3 regions of the Paenibacillus sp. 19GGS1-52 genome follow, and region 2 is predicted to be linked to each of the others. Evidence: riboswitches for the same ligand, from Rfam matches in the RefSeq annotation. Region 2 holds a riboswitch; each other region holds the start of a gene.
The links. Region 2 has a riboswitch for cyclic di-AMP ahead of H1230_RS21620 (KamA family radical SAM protein). Riboswitches for the same ligand answer to the same signal wherever they lie in the genome.
Positions count from the first base shown of each region.

Region 1 (7,467 bases), 1.8 Mb from region 2:
AAATAAATATAGAGAGAAGCCCATAACATGACGTGATGTAGTCAAGTTATGAAAGCTATGATGAATATGTAGTTAACAAAAAGATTTCGTGCCACATACCAAAATAAAGGAGAGATATTATGCTTACCAAGCTATCACAGCCAGTAGCCACTTACTTTGATACTACCAATCATCCCGATAAGGTTGCTTTTGTGAGCAACTTCTCAGACCATGCCGTTCTTGTGGATGATAAACGTGCATATAAGGGTATAGCTGAAATACAAGAGTGGAGCAACGTCAATGTCTTTGCTGCTGAGCTCAAATACGAGATCACTAAGGTTGTGCAAAATATTGAGCGCAGCGATGAGACGATTGTCACGGCTAAGATAGAGGGTTCTTTTGACAAAACAGGACTGCCTGATCCACTGCTGTTTGACCATCACTTTACGGTCGAGAAAGGTGAAATTGTGCGGCTGAACATCCGCTTTCTAGGATGAACTAACCCGTGATCCTGCAGAGTTTCAGATCTATTCACAGAAGGCACCCGCTGGGTTGGTAGGTCATCCGGTTACACCACTTGCGTATGGCCGCATGAAGTGATTGAGGGTCCACAGATTGAAGGAATGGCGATACTCGCCTTCCCCTCTTTCGCAGAAGCGAAGGCGTAGTACAACAGTCTGGCTTACCGCGAGGCTCTCCAGCATCGGCTTCGCGTTGGTGATTATCGGGGAGTTATTGTTGAGGGGCCGTAGCAGGTTGCTGCGGCTCTTATTTGTGATATATTCGTGAAATAATGTATTATTATGGAATTAAATGATAGAATTTTGAATAGTTCAAAGCTTGTTGAATATTCGCTAAAGTTAGGATGATTCTCATTGAAGAGCATTGTAAAGTATTTTACTAGAGTGGAATTTCAGAATTACCCACAGGATAAAGGGAATAAACGGACAGGGATTTATGCGTTACTCTATCTAATGTACATTGCTATGGTAATTTATTTATTTGGTTTATTAAAGTACAGGACGGATTATATAGATCGGTTCAGCGTAAATTTTTCAAACGAGCTAATATTTAAAATGGTGATCTATATATGTATTAGTATTCTCGAACTATCTCCGCTGCTATTCCTACTGAAGACAAGGAGGGAGAGGATACAAACTATCGGGTTAACCCCCTCAAACATAACATCTTCAATCGTTCTGGGTATTGTTGGTGGTCTACCGTTTACATATTGGCTTATTGGAGATCTAATCCTGCATAAGAGAAACTTACAGTTAGAAGGTGCAAACCTGTGGCTGGAGTTCTTGGTTATATTCATGTTCACTGCATTAACTGAGGAGTTAATATTTAGAGGATACATCCAGAGCCGAGTCATTGGCTTAATCAGTAATAAATATGCAGCGATCCTACTGATCGGAATATTATTTGCCTTCATGCACATTCCGTTTCAAATGAGTATGGTTAAGATGAACTTTATGGAATATTTAATTACTAATCGCATGTATATGATTCAGTTATTCTATATGCATATCTATTTTGTATATCTCTACACGAGAAATCATAATATCCTTACCCCAATAATAAGCCATGCGATTATAGATTACTTTCAAATCTATATGTGAGAACAAATCATCATGGCTTGGGCTGAAATCAATTTAATTACACAGCTGACAGATTGGTATTTGGCAAAGTGTTTCCTTGAGCAGCCATTTCTTCCCGCACGTGTCTAAGCTGTGCTTTCACCAGTGGTACACTTTTCTGGAGAATGGTGCTTATCTCAGGCAAGGTAAGCTTCATACCATACCACAGTGATTTTACAATCTGCTCATCCCAGGTCAGGTCTTTGGCAGAAAGGGATACTCGGCCTGCAGTTAGCTCTGCGCATTGACGAATACAGCTCCGGTACGCCAGAATGGGGAATAATTGAGGGTTCAATTCAGCCCGTCGGTATGATTTGTAGAGCTCTGCAAAGGTGCTGATCGTAATCTGCTCCGCATCCGTGGATGCTTCTAACAACAAGGTGCTTAGGGTGAGGACTGCACCGGAGTACTTTTGAACGTATTCGGTAAAGGTGGGGCTGTAAGCTAATTCTGTAGGTAATGGGTCTGGCATAGGGGCACGTTCCTTTCTGAATTCAAGAATTTATGCAACCCAAAAACCGCAGACAGAGGAGGACCTCTGCCTGCGGTTTTTGGGAACAGGCATAAATAAACCTGCGCAAAAGCGTGGCGGATCAAGGATCTCTCTCTTTACGCTTACGAGGTTAGCTGTCGGATTCGGACGGTGAGAGTCGCCCTACCTTAATGAGACTATAACAATATCGTCTCTTTTGGATTCACCCCAAGTAGACCCTGCGGCCTGATGGTTCCCCCGTTTCCCGCGAGGCGGGAATTCAGCGTGCATTCAATAATGATTTCAAATCGAATCATACCCTTTTAGGATTTTTTTGTAAAAAAAAAAAGCATTCTTTATAGTTCGATATTGCGCAAATTTCGGTGGAAGCAGTGACGGAAGTGATCCAATATATATATTTCATCAATTATCGGCCATTTTTCTCTAAAATGCGCCATTTCTCAATTTACAGGTCGTAAGTAGGGAAATTACCAGGATTAACCTTTAAGTTGAAATAAATCACAATACTAACGATTAATCGCTAATGGATATAAAGACGAGGAAATGAGCGAAAATAAGAGATTAGACCTCAAGTAAGCGTTACCTTTATTGTAATTAGTTTTCTTTAAGCATTATTTTGGCATCCTTCGTGTTTTACAAGCGATCCTGTCGGAGAGTATGATTACATCTGTTTCCACCGAGCTGATGTGAGAGTCGGAGTCGATTATGGAGTGAATAAGTGTAGTGTGACCGTAAGCATGCCGCAGAGGATGTCCTTTGGGGTTTTTTGCTGTTGACTTGGAGCATACTAATAAAACAATGTCATTACAACAACAAAACGGGAGCTGTCCATATTAAGGACAGCTCCCGTTTCTTCTTGCAAAATGAACTCATGTAATGAATGATTCAGCAGTTGAATTATTTACCTACTGTTTCGATAAGAACCTTGAGCTCAGGGAGGTTAAATCCCTTAACCACTTGATCTCCGGAGACAGTAACGGGCACGCCCATGAAGCCGAGCTGCTCAACTTCTTCCTGGTAAACGGTGCTGGTCATGACATCTCTCACTTCGAAGGAAACCCCTTGTTCGGTGAGTAGTTGTTTGACCAAATTGCAGTCGCTGCAGCCTGCTGTGGAGTAGACTATGACTTGCCCGCTCATGAGTTAACAGCCGCTCTGATAGCATCTTGCGTGATTTTCCAGTGGGAAGCATTCCAGCGGACCTCTGCATCCTCAAGGAGGAAGATTTGCGGAGATTCATGCTTAATGCCAAAATCCTCAGCGATTTGTGTAGAGACAGGGCGATCCTCAATGACAAGGACGATGGCTGCCGTAGTATCTGTATCTTTTAGAAAGGCCTCAAACTCCTGATTAGCCTTCGCGCTGATAGGGCAGGTAGTGCTGTGTTTGAAGAGCAGTTTCTTACCCGGTTGCTCAACATATTGATGCAGATCCTCCAGAGAATGGAGTTGTTGGATAGACAAAGTTATCACCTTCCTGGAATAGTTGTTTGCTAACAATTGTGTTGCTAGCAACTGTTATCATAATTGTAACATAGTTCAAAATTAAATCAAAAAAAGATTCTTCGCTGCTTGGATAAGCGAGCAGAAATGAGTAATGAAATGGCGTTGAAAAAACAGATGTCACATGCTAAGGTGAGGGGGATGGAAGATAGGTACACCTGTATTTAGCCACAGGAAAGGGAGTTCAAGAGTATGCAAAGGATCGCTTGTGTTACCGGTGCAGACCGAGGTCTGGGATTATTTATTGTACGTTGGTTACTGGAGAATCAGTTCTTTGTATTTGCAGGTCAATATATGGAAGATTCAGAACGACTGAATGCGCTTAAATCCCAATACCCAGATAATTTAAAGCTGATTCCCCTGGATATAGGAAATAGTGACAGTGTAAAGCACGCGGCACGAGCCATTGCAGGCAGTACGGGACACGTCGATATTATTATCAATAACGCCGGCATTATTCATAAAGCAGATTGTGCCACCATGCTCGTTGATATGGACGATGAAGCAATGGCACAAATCTATAATGTGAACACACTGGGGTCTTTGAGAGTCAGCAATGCGCTGATGGGTCTGCTGCTGCAAGGCAAGGATAAACTCATTGTCAACATCTCCTCAGAGGCTGGCAGCATAGCGAGCAATAAGCGAATCAACATGTACGGCTATTGCATGTCCAAGGCGGCGCTTAATATGCAGTCCTCCTTGCTGCATAATCATTTGAAAAGCTTGGGCGGTCAGGTCATGGTGTTTCACCCCGGCTGGCTGCAGACCTATATGAATGGGCATAAGAATGAAGAGGCGCCGATATCACCTGAGGTGTCAGCTAATAAGATTATGAATCTCGTGCAGCAACATAAGGATTACCTTGGCGAAGAGCCTGCTTATCTCGATCTGGACGGCAAACATTGGCCGTGGTAACAGGGTTTCTGTATTTACTTTGAAATGACAATAGAAGGGCGTGGATGAATTGTCTACAATAAAAGCTTTGGCGCTGGGCAGCTACACAGAGGCTAAATACCATCCTTTTGCCGGTGTGGATCATGAATTTCAACAGATTTTTGCAGGTGAGATAGAGGTGCAATCTTCAGAGGATTATGGCCTGCTTAATAAGAATACGTTATCCGATTATAAGCTGGTAATTGCCTATACGGAATTCTCTGATGTCAAAATATCCCCGCAGCACAGCAGCGCATTGCTCTCTTATGTGGCTGGCGGGGGTGGACTACTTGTTGTACACAATGGGATCTCGCTGCAGCGGAATCAGGAGCTTGGCGTCATGCTGGGGGGTTATTTCACTCATCACCCGGAATATACTTCGCTTCATATGTCGATCCCGGTGCCGGAACATCCGATTATGCAGGGGATTGGAGATTTTGTGATCCAGGATGAGCCGTATTATTTCGAGATGCAGCCCCACTTTGAGACGACCATCCTGGCGGAGTATCCGCATGACGGTGCCCTGAGACCGGCAGCCTGGTGCCACGAGTTCGGTCTGGGACGGGTAGTCTATCTGATGCCTGGGCATCATTTGCCGTCTTTCTCGGTAGAGCCCTTCCGACAGATGATCAAGCAAGGTGGACTTTGGGCCGCGGCCTTGCTTCGCTAGCTTCACCCTTCATATTAGCTCTTATAAGTTTCTGCTGAAGCGGATACTGTCCTTAACAGGATGGTATCCGCTTTTGTTTATCGTGCATGAATTATCCAGCTTCGGTCAAAATAGGGTAACGGTTATTTGAGGGAGCGATATCAGATGTGGAATATGATCACGGGTTTGTTTCCCGGCTGGGGTGTGCTCTTTCAAGGGCTAATGATATTCGCTGTCCCAGTAGCTCTAACACGTTTAATGAACTTGATCCGAGTAAAAGAGGGGCAGATAAGTACGCGGGGAGTCCGAGCTGAAGGCCGTAAAGGTGGAGGGGTTCCGAGTGATGGGGAGTCCGGCGGATCTGTCTCTGGAAGTAAGGAAGCAACTACTGCAGAAGGTGCAACTGAAGCGAATCAAACCGTTCACTCGACGACCTATAGTGGGGTTTTTCAAGAGGATTTGCGCAAGTTTAAAGGGATAAGTGCTGATATGGAAGATGTGAATGTGAGAGAACTGCGTATCGGAGCCTTGCAGATCAAGGCAGCGGTGCTGTTTGTAGATGGTCTTACTGACAAGGATGTAATGGACCGCAATATTCTGAAGCCTTTAATGAATGCAGCGTTGCCCTTTGAAGGCATGACTTCTGTTCCTGAAGCTAAATTACTCAAAGACATTATTGTTCAGCAAATTGTGCTGGTTTCGGAAATCGAATATACCACTAATCTGAGGATGTCACTTCAGAAGGTATTGTTCGGATCTGCAGTATTGCTGGTCGAGGGTTTAGCAGAGGTCATCGTGCTGGGTACACCAAAGGGCCGAACAAGAGGGGGCGAGGAGCCAATATCCGAAGCACTCCTTCGCGGCCCACGAGTCGGTTTTAACGAGACACTTAGTGATAATACAGCTATGTTACGGCGACATGGGCAAAATACCGAACTGGCTATGATTTCTTTTACCGTCGGCAAAAGAATTGAGAAGGAACTGGTGTTGACCTACATCAGAGATATCGCCAACAAGGAGCTTATAGAGGAAATTAAACGAAGAATTCACACTATCGATATAGATGATGTCCTAGAATCGGGCTATGTAGAACAGTTAATTGAAGACAACTATCTCAGTCCCTTTCAGCAGCTTCAGAATACAGAAAGACCTGACCGTGTTATGGCAGCACTGCTAGAGGGAAGGGCTGCTATTTTACTGGATGGTACACCATTTGCTTTGATTATGCCGGTTACCTTTGGGATGCTTCTGCAATCACCAGAGGATTATTATGACCGCTGGTTTGCAGGTTCGCTACTCCGCATCCTACGTTTTTTTGCAGCCGTAGTTTCGTTGTTTGCTCCAGCCCTGTATATCTCCTTTCTATCCTTCAATCCTGGAATGATTCCGACCAAACTGGTTATTTCAATTATTGGTTCCCGGCAGGGTGTGCCCTTTCCTACACTGATTGAGGCTCTGATTATGGAAATATCTATCGAAATATTGCGAGAGGCCGGTTTGCGTCTGCCGAAGCCGATTGGTCCGGCCATGGGGATTGTCGGCGGCTTGATTATTGGTCAAGCCGCCGTAGAAGCAGGAATTGTTAGTCCGATTCTGGTCATTGTTGTAGCAGTCACGGCGATTTCCTCCTTCGCGATGCCTATGTATAGTGCCGGTATTACACTGCGGTATCTACGTTTCGCTGCGATGTTCTTCGCAGCGCTATTCGGACTGTATGGTGTTGTATTATTCTTTCTGCTGTTGAGCAGCCATTTAATCAAGCTGAAGAGCTTTGGGGTACCGTACATCAGCCTTACGGTACCGTACCGGATGCGCGACTGGAAAGATTTTGTAGTCCGTGTGCCGCTGCAATTCATGAAGCGTCGGCCGGCTCTGCTGAAACCGAAGGGTCCTATAAGAAAAGGATAAGAAAATCGGGCAACGGAGGTTATGGGAATGAACACCCAAGCAAAGGATCGAATAACAACCATTCATGCTACGATCATTATGGTGAATTATGTGCTCGCAGCAGGCGTGCTGACACTTCCCCGGACAATTGTTCAGGCGGGTGGAGTTCCCGATGTCTGGATATCTGTAATATTGGGTGGCTTGATCTCCACTTTGTTAGGTGCTGTTATAGTAAAGCTCAGCCAGCGCTTTCCAGGTCAGACTTTCTATCAATACAGCCGGAAGATTATTGGCAAGCCATTGGGTATATTGTTAAGCGTAGCTGTTGCTGCATATTTTCTATGTATTGCCAGCTTCGAAATGCGTACGGTACAGGAGGTAACC
Region 1 is NZ_CP059724.1:6,450,436-6,457,902, reverse strand. It holds gene H1230_RS29605 (nuclear transport factor 2-like protein) at 120-476, shown strand; gene H1230_RS31790 (CPBP family intramembrane glutamic endopeptidase) at 954-1,601, shown strand; gene H1230_RS29600 (hypothetical protein) at 1,639-2,091, opposite strand; cyclic di-AMP (ydaO/yuaA leader) riboswitch at 2,218-2,387, opposite strand; gene H1230_RS29595 (glutaredoxin family protein) at 3,010-3,252, opposite strand; gene ytxJ (bacillithiol system redox-active protein YtxJ) at 3,249-3,575, opposite strand; gene H1230_RS29585 (SDR family NAD(P)-dependent oxidoreductase) at 3,807-4,529, shown strand; gene H1230_RS29580 (ThuA domain-containing protein) at 4,579-5,217, shown strand; gene H1230_RS29575 (spore germination protein) at 5,362-7,104, shown strand; gene H1230_RS29570 (spore germination protein) at 7,132-7,467, shown strand, end outside.
Region 1: another riboswitch for cyclic di-AMP. It lies ahead of H1230_RS29600 (hypothetical protein); the one in region 2 lies ahead of H1230_RS21620 (KamA family radical SAM protein).

Region 2 (7,467 bases):
CACTGATGAAGGATGGTGTCATTGTGCAGATCGGCACGCCGGAAGAAATCCTTATTCAACCAGCCAATAAATATGTGGAACGGTTTGTGGAAGATGTGGACTTGTCCAAGGTATTGACGGCTGCGCATGTCATGCGCCAGCCTGAAATGGTCAGACCTGAACGGGGTCCCCGTGTAGCGCTTCAGTTGATGCGCGATAGTGGTGTATCCAGTCTATATGTTGCGGACAATGAAATGAAGCTGCAGGGTGTTATAACCGCCGAGGATGCAGCACAGGCACTCAAGGAGAATAAATCGATCCTTGATGTGATGCGGCGGGAAATTCCACGCGTACGGCCCGAAACACTGCTGAACGATTTGTTCGAGCTGATGTCAGAGACGCATCTACCCGTCGCTGTTGTGGATGAGTCGGATAAACTGAAAGGGATCGTCATTAAAGGAGCTGTTCTTTCCGCCCTTGCTGGAAATGCGGTAACGGAAGGAGGGGCTTTGAAATGAATATCCCTAAATTACCTTTAGGTCAAGGAATTGAGTGGGTGGAGAACTGGTTGACAACTTATTTCAGTCCCTTCTTCGACCTGATTTTACTTGTTATTGGTGGAATGGTGAATGGCATTGAAGCTGCACTTATCTTCCTTCCGTCACTTATACTGATCGTCCTCCTTGTAGCCTTGACTTATTGGGTTGGGAAGTGGCGTTTAGCGCTGTTTGCTTTGATAGGTCTATTGCTGATTGATAATATGGGTCTCTGGGACCCAACGATGCAGTCACTTGCTCTAGTACTGACTGCATCTATCCTGGCCGTACTAATCGGTGTACCGCTGGGCATCTTGTCGGCACAAAGTAATACCATAAGAAGCATATTAACGCCAATCTTAGATTTCATGCAGACAATGCCCGCTTTTGTATATTTACTGCCTGCGGTTTCCTTTTTCTCACTAGGTGTGGTGCCAGGAGTAATTGCTTCCATTATATTCGCAATTCCACCTACCATTCGCTTAACCAATCTAGGTATTCGTCAGGTTTCTGTGGAGCTTGTAGAAGCCGCTGATGCTTTTGGCTCAACCCCAACCCAAAAGTTGATTAAATTGCAGCTTCCAATTGCTTTGCCGACGATTATGGCTGGTGTGAATCAGACGATTATGCTATCGCTCTCCATGGTAGTCATCTCCTCTATGATTGGCGCACAAGGTGTAGGTGCATTAGTATACCGTGCGGTATCACAGGCCAAGACAGGTGCTGGTTTTGAAGCGGGTATCGCCATAGTAATTATCGCGATTTTGCTGGATCGTTTGACACAGAACGTACTGAAATCTAAAAAAGAATAAGGAGTGTTGTTGCTTGAAGAAAATGATGATTAAGAAAAACTTGGGATTGTTGTTACTCGTGTTGTTGGTTACTGCTATGACGGGATGTTCTACGTCATCTGGGAAGAATGAAAAGGTTAAGCTCGCATACGTAGCTTGGGATTCAGAAATTGCTAGCACGAATGTAGTGAAGGAAGTACTGGAGTCGAAGCTTGGGTTTACTGTAGAGATGCTACAAGTTGATGCCGGACCGATGTGGGCTGGAGTCGCAGATGGTAGTGCAGATGCGATGGTAGCTGCCTGGTTGCCGAGTACACATGCTTCTTATATTGAGAAATACGGGAATGACATTGACGATTTAGGCGTGAATTTGGATGGGACAAAGGTCGGTCTTGCTGTTCCTGCCTATATGGATATTACGTCCATTGAGGATTTAAACAATCCTGAGATGGCGGCTTCACTGAAAAATCAGATCATCGGAATTGAGCCGGGTGCTGGTATCATGATGGCAACGGAGAAGGCTCTAGACGAATATGCACTGAACGATTATACATTGCTTGAAAGTTCATCGGCAGCGATGGCACAGGAGCTGCAGAAATCTTATGATAACAATGAACCGATCGTAGTTACGGGTTGGACACCGCATTGGATGTTCGCCAGTATGGATCTGAAATATTTGGAAGATCCCAAAGGTGTGTACGGTGGTGATGAGCAAATTCATACTATGGCTCGTAAAGGTTTGAAGGAAGACATGCCGGATGTATATACCTTCTTGGATCAATTTGAGTGGACCGCTGAGGATATGGCACAGGTTATGGTAGATATTCAAGGTGGAATGTCTCCTGAAGAGGCAGCAAAGACATGGGTAGACGGTAATGAGGATAAGGTTAGTACATGGATTGCAGGCATTGAGAAATAGCGTGGGATTTAGTGACAATCATTTCATAGCCTATTATAAATGTAATGCTTATTTGAATTAAGATTGCGTATAGCCAAATCTGTGTGTAAAGAGGCATACATGTTTAACAGTCATGCTAGCCTTACCTTTATTTTTGACTTTTTAAAACTTTATGAGTTATACTTTAATCACGCTTAATTTCCAGTTTATTTAGCTGGGAAGCGGGGGAACCAGTCAATTGGGGCGAATCATTGAGCATTTGAAATGTAGGGTACCATCTTACCCGAGTCCGTCAGCTAACCTCGTCAGTAGTGGATGGGTCTGCTTTGTAGTTATTTAAATAACCAGAGACCCTTGCTAAGGGTCTCTTTTTGTGCTTTTTTTGACCCTGCTGGCGTGTTTGACATTTGACTTCAAGGCTCCCTCTTTTCTCATACAATGAGACAAAGGAGAGATGTACGTGCAAAAGGTGAAGTATATAACAGATATTAATAGAGTTGCTATGTTATCTGAACTAGAAAAGGTAAGCCTGAGAGAAATCACGGACAAATTTGTTTTCCGTGCGAATGATTACTACCTTTCATTGATCAACTGGGAGGATCCGGAGGATCCCATTCGAAAGCTTGTTATCCCTAACGAGGGTGAACTAAAGGAATATGGTCGCTGGGATGCCTCCGATGAGGATACGAACTATGTTGTGCCAGGTTGTCAGCATAAGTATAGAACGACTGCGCTCCTTATTGTATCTGAAGTATGTGGAGCCTACTGCAGATATTGCTTTCGTAAACGTTTATTTCGCAATGATGTGAAAGAGGCGATGTCTGATGTCACACCAGGATTAGAATACATCGCAGGAAATCCAGAAATTAACAATGTGCTTCTTACGGGTGGAGATAGTTTAATTCTCTCGACTCCCAAACTCAAATTCATTATTGAAAGTCTGCGAAGAATTGAACACGTCAAGATTATTAGATTAGGATCCAAGATTCCGGTATTTAATCCGATGCGCATTTATGAGGATGGAGAACTGCTCGATCTGATTCGCACTCATTCTACTGAAGAAAAAAGAATATATGTGATGGCGCATATTAATCATCCCCGTGAAATAACCCCTGAAGCCAAAAAAGGATTCAAAGCTCTTCACGATGCTGGTGCCATTGTCGTAAATCAGACGCCTGTCCTCAAAGGTATAAATGATGACCCGGCGGTATTGGGAGAACTGCTGGACCGTCTTTCCTGGGCTGGGGTTACACCCTATTATTTCTTTGTAAACCGGCCAATTGCCGGCAACCGAGACTTTGTTTTACCACTTGAACAAGTTTATCAAATTGTGGAGGAAGCCAAATCAAGAACATCCGGACTAGGCAAAAGAGTTCGTTTATCTATGAGTCATACATCTGGAAAAATAGAGATTTTAGCAATTAGTCAAGGAAAAGCTTACCTTAAGTATCATCAGTCCAGAGACAATGAGCACGGTAAATTCATGATACTGGATTGTCCCAATGATGCGGAATGGTTCGATGATCTTCCGGGTAATGAAGAACATTGGAACAAACCGGTGAAAAAGAACAAGGCTATTATTTCTGTCAATGATTTGCCACGGGAAACCTATACCCTAAGCTAGAGTGCCTATGTTGGCGGCTTGACTTAAGGATTCATTGATATAGGGAGCATTTTCATCACCAGTAAGTATGGTCAAATAATCTCCCGCAAGCAAAATAAAATCACCATGTGGTATTTTTTCCTGTGATCCGCGCTTCACCGAAACAATCAGGCATTGTGGGGGCCACTTAAACTCTTTGATTAAAATGCCATCCAACTGTGAACCATGATGAATTGGAATTTCCAGAATGACTTTGCTTGATGTTTTCGTTGCAGAGAATCCCTTTCCTTGATGCAGGAAACGTTCTAACAGTACTTCGTATATTGGATAAGAACGAAACAATTCAGCGGTCATATAAGCAGTGAGGCAAACGACGCCAGTAGAGAGAAGATTGGAGAATGAACCAGTCATTTCGGTGATTAGGATAATTCCAGTGATGGGTGCCTTCAGGCTTGCTGTGAGATATCCGGCCATAGCCAATATAAGAAAGTTGCTCTCACTAAGTACAGGTTCGCCAATAAGTCCGTTCATGAGCTTGCAGTAAATAACACCAATCAAACCGCCAATGACCAGCATGGGCAGGAATATTCCTCCGGGTGCAGAAGAACCGTAACTCAACATTGTGAACAAGAATTTAACAATCAGAATAATAATTAATAGTTTTAATTGAAAATGACCTGTCACCAGATCGTTTACAAGGTTGTTACCGCCTCCGAGTACCACTGGCATAGATAGCCCAAGTATCCCAGCCAGCAAAAAAGGGAGAATAGGTCTGCAATGGGCTGGTAGCCAGGTCATTTTCAGGTATAAATCCTGAAAGGCGTAAATCCCTTTATTAAAAACAATCCCCATTACGCCTACAATAATGCCTAGAATGATTAAATGATAGTACTGATTAAGCGGAATGGCCCCAATATTGGCAAAGTGAAAAATTGGATTCATGCCAAAAAATTCTTTGGATATAAAATCAGCCACAAGCGATGAGGAGAGTGCTGCAATCATGACCAAAGGTGAGAAATTCATATGAACTTCTTCTAAAGCAAAAATAACACCTGCAATCGGCGCATTGAATGCTGCTGCCAACCCGGCGCTTGCTCCGCAAGTGATCAATATGTGTTCCTCTGTCTTCGATTTTCGTAATAAACGGCTGAAACCTTGAGCAATTAGCGCTCCAATCTGGATGGAAGGTCCTTCTCTGCCGAGCGACAGTCCGGCACCGATACTGATTGTGCCTCCAAGGAATTTGGCACTAACAGCTTTCCACCAATTCATCTGCAATTTGTTCTGTAATACAGCTTTAACTTGAGGAATACCACTGCCGGAAATGGCCGGTTGCTTCTTGACGAGCACCCCAGTTACCCATCCGGCTATCACTAACAAGATCATCCAGAGAGGTATTATCCATATATGTTGCAGCTGATAATGATAGAAAATAAGAACATTATCCAGAAGCTCTTCTAAGACAAAGCGGAACAATACAACAACGAATCCAGATAACACCCCAACAGCAATTCCACCAGCTAACAGCCGGAACTTGAAATTAAACCAGTTGTCGAGCAATTTGCGAGTATGATTTTCATTCAATTCCAGGACCTTCTTCATTTCATTTTTTGACATGCTTTATATAATACAATTTCCATGGTTAATATTTCAACCCATTATATCACACAAGAATATTGAAATTCAGGAGGTTTAACCATGAGAATTTGGGAGTGGGTGACAGAGTTTCATACTCAAATAGGGTGGACGGATCTCTTAATTTCCATCGGCATTATGGCAGTGTTTTTACTTTTCAATAAATTGCTTGCGAGATACGTATTTTCTTTTTTAATTCGAAAGTTTAGCGGTTCTGAAAAGACAATCATGTGGATTCAGGTATTCGAAAAGCCGTTGCGTTCATTGTTGGTGTTGCTGGGGATTTATATTGGACTGGAATATGTAATGCCACAGCAATGGGAAAATAGTTTTCGTCTTGATTCGTTTTTTCGTAGTGCATTAATTATATTGATCGGATCAGGTTTGTATTCGTTTTTTGCACAAACATCAGTATTTATGAATGGAATAGATAGAAAAATTGGTAAGGATGATTCCAGTGAGTTGATACCCTTCATATCAAAAGTCCTGCGAGTTGTTGTTGTAGTGCTTAGCATTACATTGGTGGGGGCGGAATGGGGGTTCAGTGTTAACGGATTGGTAGCTGGAATGGGGTTAGGAAGTCTTGCCATAGCATTGGCTGCCAAGGAGTCATTAGGGAACATATTTGGGGGTATTGTGATCATTGTTGAGAAACCCTTTACTAAAGGAGATTGGATCCTAACACCTCAGGCTGAAGGGGTAGTAGAGGATATTTCATTTAGAAGCACCAGAATTCGTACTTTTGCTGATGCTATTGTTACGGTGCCAAATGCTTCTATCGCGGACCAACCAATAACAAATTGGAGTAGAATGGGGAAGCGTAGAGTTAGTTTCACACTAAATGTAGCTTTGGATTCTGACCGGGAACGTTTGTTGGCAGTGATTGAGAAGATCGAATCAATCCTGATCCTGGAAGAAGAAATCGATCAGAACACCATAATAGTAAGGTTTACTGATTTCAATGAAAGTAGTCTTGGTATCTTTTTCTACTTCTTCACAAAATCAACGGTTTGGTCCGAATATCTGACAACAAGGCAGAAATTCAATTTTTCCGTAATGAGAGTATTAGAGGAAGAAGGGATTAGACTTGCCTATCCATCACAACGGATATTTCTTGGAGATTCTCTATATTCAAGCAGTGTTTGATCATATGGAGGGATTCGGATGTATAAGGTAATTGCTGAACTACCGTATTACAAAGTAGAAAGAGCGATGACTTCTTTTGCACAGGAAACGCTCGTTCATCAACGTGTGATGTATTTGTATGAAACAAAAATTGTTTCCTCTTATCGTGAGTTTCCTATTCTTGAGGTATATGATATGTCTTTTAGAAATATAGGAGAGGATCATGGGATTCTCTATTTGCATACTAAACAAGGGGTATATCCTTTTACAGTAAAGACTGTCCCAACGAATTTTATACAGGCATTTAAAGAACTGCTCCATAAAATTTCGCACTGAAAGGAATTGATAAAGTGTATAAGGGGAAAGAAATTAAGGTTGGAATTGGTTTCGCAACGGGGAGAAAGAGTTTTCAAAAAGTGTTGAGAACCTACATACACAACTGGAAGGAATCCAATTTAGTAGAGAATCAAAAAGTGAGTTTGAATCTTTTTGTAGCGTATGATCTTAGTTATCATAAAACTAAAATAACGGATTACACTAATATACACCCGGAGTTAGCAGAACATATTAATAGTAGTAAATTTATTGGGAATGAAGATATAGAAGAAGAAATTGATTATCTGTTAACAGAAAATGTTATCAATAGGAAAGAAGCTAACATGATCTTTGGAAAAGGATATGCTGCCAAACGTAATGCAGTGCTCTATAAAGCAATAAAAAACAAGATGGATTATCTGATTTTTCTAGACGACGATGAATACCCGATGGCGGTCACTAAATCACGTCAGACAGCAATTTGGGGTGGGCAGCATGTACTCTCAACTCATCTCAGTCATATCGCTCAAGCAGATATCACTCATGGACATCACTGCGGCTATATATCGCCTATTCCTTATGTGG
Region 2 is NZ_CP059724.1:4,622,703-4,630,169, reverse strand. It holds gene H1230_RS21635 (quaternary amine ABC transporter ATP-binding protein) at 1-497, shown strand, start outside; gene H1230_RS21630 (ABC transporter permease) at 494-1,327, shown strand; gene H1230_RS21625 (glycine betaine ABC transporter substrate-binding protein) at 1,350-2,225, shown strand; cyclic di-AMP (ydaO/yuaA leader) riboswitch at 2,386-2,530, shown strand; gene H1230_RS21620 (KamA family radical SAM protein) at 2,659-3,828, shown strand; gene H1230_RS21615 (ClC family H(+)/Cl(-) exchange transporter) at 3,820-5,391, opposite strand; gene H1230_RS21610 (mechanosensitive ion channel family protein) at 5,506-6,588, shown strand; gene H1230_RS21605 (hypothetical protein) at 6,607-6,903, shown strand; gene H1230_RS21600 (hypothetical protein) at 6,918-7,467, shown strand, end outside.

Region 3 (7,467 bases), 2.5 Mb from region 2:
ATGAATGCAGTACGTGGCACTATGCAGACAAGTTCAGGGTCGCTATAGTATTGCACGGCGATGCTCAGGCTACCGTACTCTTTGCCGCCTGGAGATGCTGCCATACGTTCAGCAACTTCCTTCTGAATCATGACAACGATGTTGTCGAGTGGCAGTTTCTCCTCCAGCAGCTTCATGAGGATAGGTGTTGTCACATAGTAAGGCAAATTGGCCACAACACTGACTTTATCCACGGTGGCAAAGTCCTCTGTAAATAGCTCTTGCAGATTCACTTTAAGTACATCGTCAATACGAACCTTTACATTTGGATAGGGTGATAATACATCACGTAAGATAGGGACTAAACGCCGATCTATCTCCACCGCGGTTACCACACCTGCAGCTCTAGCCAATTGCTCAGTCAAAGAGCCAATACCTGGACCGATCTCAAGTACCCCCGTACCCTCATTTAATTCTGCAGCATCTACAATTTTGTCCAAAACGTTTTGATCAATTAAAAAATTCTGTCCTAAACTTTTTTTGAACGAAAACTTGTAACGCTGAATAATTTCTTTTGTACGTCTTGGCGATGAAATATCCTCTTTGACACTCATGAAGTACTGCCTCCCAAATCAATTTGTGCGAGAGCGCAAGCAAATTCCTCCCGCGTGATTCCAAACATCGCCAGCCGTTTGTACAGCTGTTTGCCGTTGCAATATCCAATTCCTAGCAAATCCCCAAGTGCCATACGTCTCTCAGCCGCATTGGAGTTTACAAGCATCCCTGCCTCCATAAGATCTTCTATCCCAATAAGAATTGGAGCACCTTCAAACGAAGTATGAACATTCTCCAGCGCATGGCGTATAGCCTCAGGTGATGCGTTCTCTACCCCGATATCTCCTTTACGAGTTGCATCCTTCTCCGGAATGAAGGCGTGCTTACAGCCAGGTACCTTTGCAGAAACAATCTTGCGAATCCGCTCTCCGGCATGATCGGGGTCGGTTAATATAATAACGCCCCTGCGCTCCATTGCGAGCGTAATTTTAGCAATTACGGTACGATCTACAGCTGACCCGCCGGTCTCAATCGTATCTGCCTGTACTGCCCGTTTGATAGCTACAGTGTCGCTTTTTCCTTCCACGACAATTAATTCCTTAATCATTTACTTTCGTCCTTCCCAAAACGCAAAAAGAAGAGGATTCGCTCCTCTTCTTTTTGGCTAAAGAATGTATAAGTGATGAGCGGTAGCTCTGCGAACATTTAGTAATCATTTGCGGTTCCCTAATTATCTATCATCACTATAGCTTATTGACCGATATTTTGCAAAATTTCACGGGTTAGTTGAGCTCTGGTTTTACGGGTCCAATTACGTAAACGGTTCTTGATTTGCGACCGAAATTGCGGGCATGGCTTAGTGAATCATAATAGATATCAAGCTTATTGCCTTTAATTGCACCACCCGTATCTTCTGCACGGCGGAATCCTAAGCCTTCGATATAGACCCACCAGCCGATAGGGATTACATCCGGGTCAACAGCGATGGTCCGACCTTCCGTTACGCGTGTTCCGGAGGCTGTAAGGGTACCAATGCCGGGCTCTTCCCCTGAGTATGCCGTCATCGAGACATTCTTAATCACTTTTTTGTATTCAAAATCTACGCCTGCCTTACTTGTGACGTTGTTGCTGCTTACTTTGACTGATTTGGAGGAGGTTTTGGACTTCGCTTTGGGAGTAGTGGCAACGGCTACTACAGGTTTAGGAATGGCTTTGGTCCCTATGGCAATAATCTTGTCTTTGGTCACCGTCTGTACTTCCTTACCGATCATGCGCATAGAAGCGAGTTCTCCATCTTGGTAGGTCTTCTCGATATGCTGAATCATGACGCCTGGTTTGCCTGCCTGAGCCACTCTTACGGTACCCTTGTAAAGAGAGGGGTCTGCCGTCTTGATAACCCGGAAAGGTAAGCTTGTTGTCCGCTGGACAGTTTGTTTGTTAATGCGGACAATCTTAATTTCCATGTTAGCAGAAACTGTGGTGTCTAACGAAGGGAAAATCTTATCATTTGGGGCTAGGGAAATACCCGCTTTGCTGATCACCTGACCAATAGTATCTTCGGTCGAATACAGCGTTTTTGTTGCTCCGTCTGCAGTAAGGCTAAACTTCTGCGCACGGTTAATTACGATACGGTCGCCGTCTTTTATCTCATCACTTATGCCTGCGGATAATTCATCATGTGGCTGCAGCGAAATTTGTTCATTTGCCAGTACATCGCTAAGTAGCGATTCACGCGTTTCAAGCGTCTGTACTTGCCCGTCTATTACTAAAACTAATTGTTTGCTGCTCTGACCGTGTACGTACAGCAGAATTAATAGCGCGATAGCAATTGATATCACACCTGCAAGTAAAAGTACGCGTAGGTTTACCTGCTTCCACCGTAATGCGAAAGACCTGCTGGATGATTGCGAATCATGGGATACGTCTGGTTGGAATACGCCCATTCTCTCCATCCTCCTTACATAGCCCCGTCGTCCAAGCCTAACAAGATGACTGAATTTTTTCTGACGAAACTAGTTTGAGATTGCCACAGGATACGCCCGCATTGCACTAGCGTTTCCTGCTCATGGATCGCCTGCTCGGCACATTTACCACCATACCTGTTATATAACAGTATGCGAGGTACATTCACTTTATTCAAAAACAAAAAAAGCCTAAAAAAGGGTCACAGAGGACTCTTTCGTGGCTTCTCCGTTTATGAGAATACGGGAATGTTTATGCACGAGGTTGCCTCTCTTAATTTGCGCTTACGGGGTTAGCTGTCGGGTTCGGACGAAAGAGAGTCGCCCTATCTTAGGTCACCCGCTCACGGCGGTTGCCCTCAAATTCACCCCAAAGACCACGTGAAGAAATCAAATATTATCTGCGGCATTTCTATGCTGTACCCTATGTACGAACATGCGGCAAAGTAATATTGGTTCCCCCGTTCTCCATACGGAGACTCAGCGAGACGATCCATGAATCAATGGCTGTCACTATAACACAGACCACTGCACTGAAAAGATGATATCCTGTTTTGATGCATGTTGTAAAGGACGATTCAAGCACGTTTACGTAAATATATGGTTAAATTATTGTAATATTCGGCCGTTTTTATGTTAAAAAAGTTTAATATATCGATCATTCTTTATTTTTCACCGTTTTTGCTCCCGTTTTCAGACAATCCCAAATCGTTCCAGTGCGTTCGCATAGGTTATTTCTGCTATTTCTTCCCAACTAATCCCTTTTATCTCAGCCGCAGCCTCCGCTACCAGTCTCACATGAGCACTCTCATTACGCTTGCCCCGGAAGGGATGGGGAGTCAAATAAGGGGAGTCCGTTTCGATCAACAATCGGTCAAGTGGCGTCTGTGCAAGCACCTCTTTGGGGACTCTGGCGTTCTTAAACGTAATGGGTCCTCCGAAAGATAAATGGAACCCCAAATCCAGGCACATTTTGGCTGTTTCCCAACTTCCAGAGAACGAATGCATTACCCCTCCGACCTCATTTGCCCTTTCCTCACGTAAAATTCGCACCACATCCTCATGAGCATCACGATCATGGATACAAATGGGCATTTTCAGTTCTCGGGCCAGTCCAATCTGCTTGCGGAATACTTCATGCTGCACATCTTTTGGCGAAGTGTCCCAGTAATAATCCAAGCCAATTTCCCCGATAGCTACCACCTTTTTATGACTGCATAGAGAAGCGATCCAGTCGAGGTCCCCATCCTTCATGTCAATGGCATCCTGCGGATGCCAACCGACGGCGGCATAAATATTGTCATATGCTTCAGCTAGCTTCATCGTAGTTGGGATTGTCTCCCTATTGAATCCAATATTTATCATCTTGCTTACTCCAGCCTCGAACGCTCGTGTAATAACCAATTCACGGTCTTCGTCAAATTGCGGAGCATCCAAATGTGTATGTGTGTCGAATAGAAACATTGTTCTCTCTCCTGCCTTATATTTATGATGTATTACATAAATTTTTGTATTATCTTGCGAATATTTCTGCTATCGAAGAAGGCAAATTTGTAAGGACTTTCTTCAACTTCTCTTGTGGAAAATAGAGGTGATATCTACCACGGTGAATGCCACTAATCGAGCGAACAATATCCGATACTTCTGAAATTTCCCTTAGTTTATCATGCCGGTCAAGCAGCAGGATTTGCTTACTGTCAAAGCCTTCACCTGGATGAAAGATATCATACGGCAGATCTGTCGGATAATCAATTTCCAGGTCATAAATTGGATTAAGTCCGGCGGCGGCAAAACTACGACGAAGCTCGTCAATTATTTCTGAATCCAAGCTCTCCATTTCCACATATTTATACAGTTTCCGATGAATAAAACGACTGCACAGGTCGCTTAGGATTTCATCTTTTTCAAGTGTCCATTGCATAAAAGCCGTCTGCACAAGTGCCTCATCAAGCAGTAAATATTGATCTACGGAGACTTGACCTTGGAATAAGTCCTGCAAGGGCTCAATCATAAAACGAAAGGGATAATCTGCATGAAATAACTCCGTTGCTCTGCGGAATATTTGCCGCAAAATAATTTCCGAGCTACGTGTGACCGGGTGAAAATAAACCTGCCAATACATTTGATAGCGTGACATCAGATAATCCTCGATAGCATGCATTCCTGATTCTTTTACTACGACCCTTCCGTTGTAAGGACGAAGCATTCTCAGAATTCGGTCGATATCAATGGTTCCATAGTTTACACCAGTATAATAGGCATCACGCAGTAGATAGTCCATCCGATCAGCATCTAGTGGACCAGATACTAAATTGACAACAATCTCATGCTCATATGTTTTGGAAATCACGGATGCTACTTTCCGTGGAAAATCCTCCTCTACATCACGCAGAATATCAGTTATTTCTGTGTCCTCCAAGATGATTCTGCAGGTCCATTCCTCGTGATTCATTTCAAAAGCTTCTTCTATAGAATGAGAAAACGGCCCATGTCCCAAATCATGCAGCAGTGCAGCACATAACGTAAGTAACCTTTCCTCAGATATCCAGTCCTTATACCCGCTTCTTTCAAACTGAGATATGATCCGTCGCGTGATTTCATAGACACCAAGTGAATGAGAGAAACGGCTATGCTCTGCCCCATGAAAGGTGAGATAGGAAGTGCCTAACTGACGAATCCGACGCAAACGCTGAAACTCTTTGGTATTAATTAATCGCCATATGATTGTATCCTGCACGTGAATATAGTTATGAACCGGATCCTTAAAGACCTTCTCTTCAGTGAGCGGCTGCTGCATGAGCTCAACCCCTTCATATAATATTTATGCATTCCGAGAAGCAACAGGTTATAATAAAATATTATGTCGTAATTTGTCGAAAAATGACAATTCCTCTACTGACAAATCGACAAATTCACTTTGTAGTAGTTCATAGATGATTAACCTCTATAATAAGCGAAAAAAAGCTATTTTTGAAAAAAAACTTAAAATTCGCTTGAAAAAAGGTTGACTGATTTGGGAATGGTTGGTATTATGAATATCATAAAACAGTGAAGAATGTCGAATAATGACACTTTCGGATAATTGAGAGGAGAAACGATTAAAATGATGAAATCAACAGGAATTGTAAGAAAAGTAGACGAACTTGGACGGGTTGTTATTCCAATTGAATTACGCCGTACTCTCGGTATTGGTGAAAAAGATGCGCTCGAAATTTACGTGGACGGTGAGCGCATTATGTTGAAAAAATACGAGCCTGCTTGTATTTTCTGCGGTAATGCCGAGAACGTAACTTACTTCAAAGGGAAAATTGTTTGTCATGAATGTATATCTGCCATTCCAACCCCTGTGACAAACTAAAGCAAATAGTATATAATAGGACTAATTAAATTGTTAATTCTAACCTTATCTATATCTCCTTGGCCTCCCGTGAATGCGGGGGGTATTTTTTATGTTGAGCACCCTCCTTGGAGGAAGGCCCCCAAGGGTTCCACCCTCTGGACACCCGGAATTTTCGTCTAGATCTGCAAGTATGCGGATAGATGTGACGTTTGGTGGTGGACCGGCCCTTCTCGGACTTCCCTTGCGGGGCCTCAGTGCCTTGCCATGCGAGTAGTGCCCCACTCGCTTCGCTCCTATGGCGGCTGTGCCAGGTCTTGCATGGGAAGCTGGCCGGTTTACCCGCTCTCCCTGCGGGAATCGCTTGACGGTGGCGGCTTATTATCAGGTGCAAATGTGATAGAACATTTCTACTGTACTTTGTACAATAGAATTCACCCCACAGTAGTCTGATTTTGATTTCATTGTATTTTGTACACTCAAATCATTAGAAAACGGAGATTTACAAGCACTTGGTCAGATTTTACTGCGCGAAATGCAATAGAATACTTAATTTAGACGAAATTAGACTTTTCTATTGCACAATCTGCAATAGAAAAGTCTCTTCTCATTCCCTGATAAGCAACGTGTTATATACGTCACGCTTAGACAGTCCCCGATCGGATGCGGCTTTTTTCATAGCATCCTTTCGTGCAAGGCCCGATGTCTCATAGTGAGACACATGCTCCTCGATGCTTAGTTCACGCCACCAAGCGGATCCGGCTAAATCAGCCTCTTCCTTGCTCTCACCTTCAACAACGATGACATATTCCCCAAGCGGCGGATGTTCCGCTAACCAAGCACTGCATTCCTCGATTGTTCCGCGTACGAACTCCTCATAGCGCTTTGTGAGTTCACGGGCTAGCACAACCCTGCGGTTACCAAAAGCCTCCTGCAGATGGGTGAGTGTCTTGATGACCCGATGCGGCGATTCGTAGAAGAGCAGGGTTCCCTGAGCAAGCGCAAGTGTCGACAATACGGCACGGATATCTTTACGCTCCCGGGGCAGAAAACCGGAAAAGGTAAAGGTCGTAGTAGGCAGCCCGGAAGCGATTAAGGCTGATAGCGCTGCATTAGCACCAGGGATCGGAATCACCGGAATACTGTGACTTATAGCCAGTGCGACGAGATCAGCGCCGGGATCGGAAATCGCCGGCAATCCGGCATCGCTGACGAGTGCTAGATTTTTACCTTCTATTATATAACGGATCAGTTCCGGGCCACTGGCAGCCTTATTATGTTCGTGATAACTGAACAACATCGAAGGCGAAATCTCAAAATGACTCAGCAACTTCCTTGTTTGTCTTGTGTCCTCGGCAGCAATAATATCACATTCCTGCAATGTGCGGACAGCACGATAAGTCATATCTTCTAAGTTCCCAATTGGAGTCGCCACCAAATAAAGTGAACCACATCCCTCTGGCTTTGATCCATGAATATTATTTTGAAAACTGCTTTGGCATGATATTGGCATTATTTTCCCTCTTTTGCCCCATAGTAGATGTCCATAATTTCGGGACAGTATTGATTGTCTTCATTATATACGATCAATGGCGGTTGTAACCGTACCTCAGGCTTCCCATCACGGGTAGCTTC
Region 3 is NZ_CP059724.1:258,912-266,378, forward strand. It holds gene rsmA (16S rRNA (adenine(1518)-N(6)/adenine(1519)-N(6))-dimethyltransferase RsmA) at 1-593, opposite strand, end outside; gene rnmV (ribonuclease M5) at 590-1,141, opposite strand; gene H1230_RS01235 (resuscitation-promoting factor) at 1,317-2,477, opposite strand; cyclic di-AMP (ydaO/yuaA leader) riboswitch at 2,762-2,991, opposite strand; gene H1230_RS01240 (TatD family hydrolase) at 3,189-3,959, opposite strand; gene H1230_RS01245 (HD domain-containing protein) at 4,009-5,292, opposite strand; gene H1230_RS01250 (AbrB/MazE/SpoVT family DNA-binding domain-containing protein) at 5,599-5,853, shown strand; gene rsmI (16S rRNA (cytidine(1402)-2'-O)-methyltransferase) at 6,440-7,345, opposite strand; gene H1230_RS01260 (tRNA1(Val) (adenine(37)-N6)-methyltransferase) at 7,345-7,467, opposite strand, start outside.
Region 3: another riboswitch for cyclic di-AMP. It lies ahead of H1230_RS01235 (resuscitation-promoting factor); the one in region 2 lies ahead of H1230_RS21620 (KamA family radical SAM protein).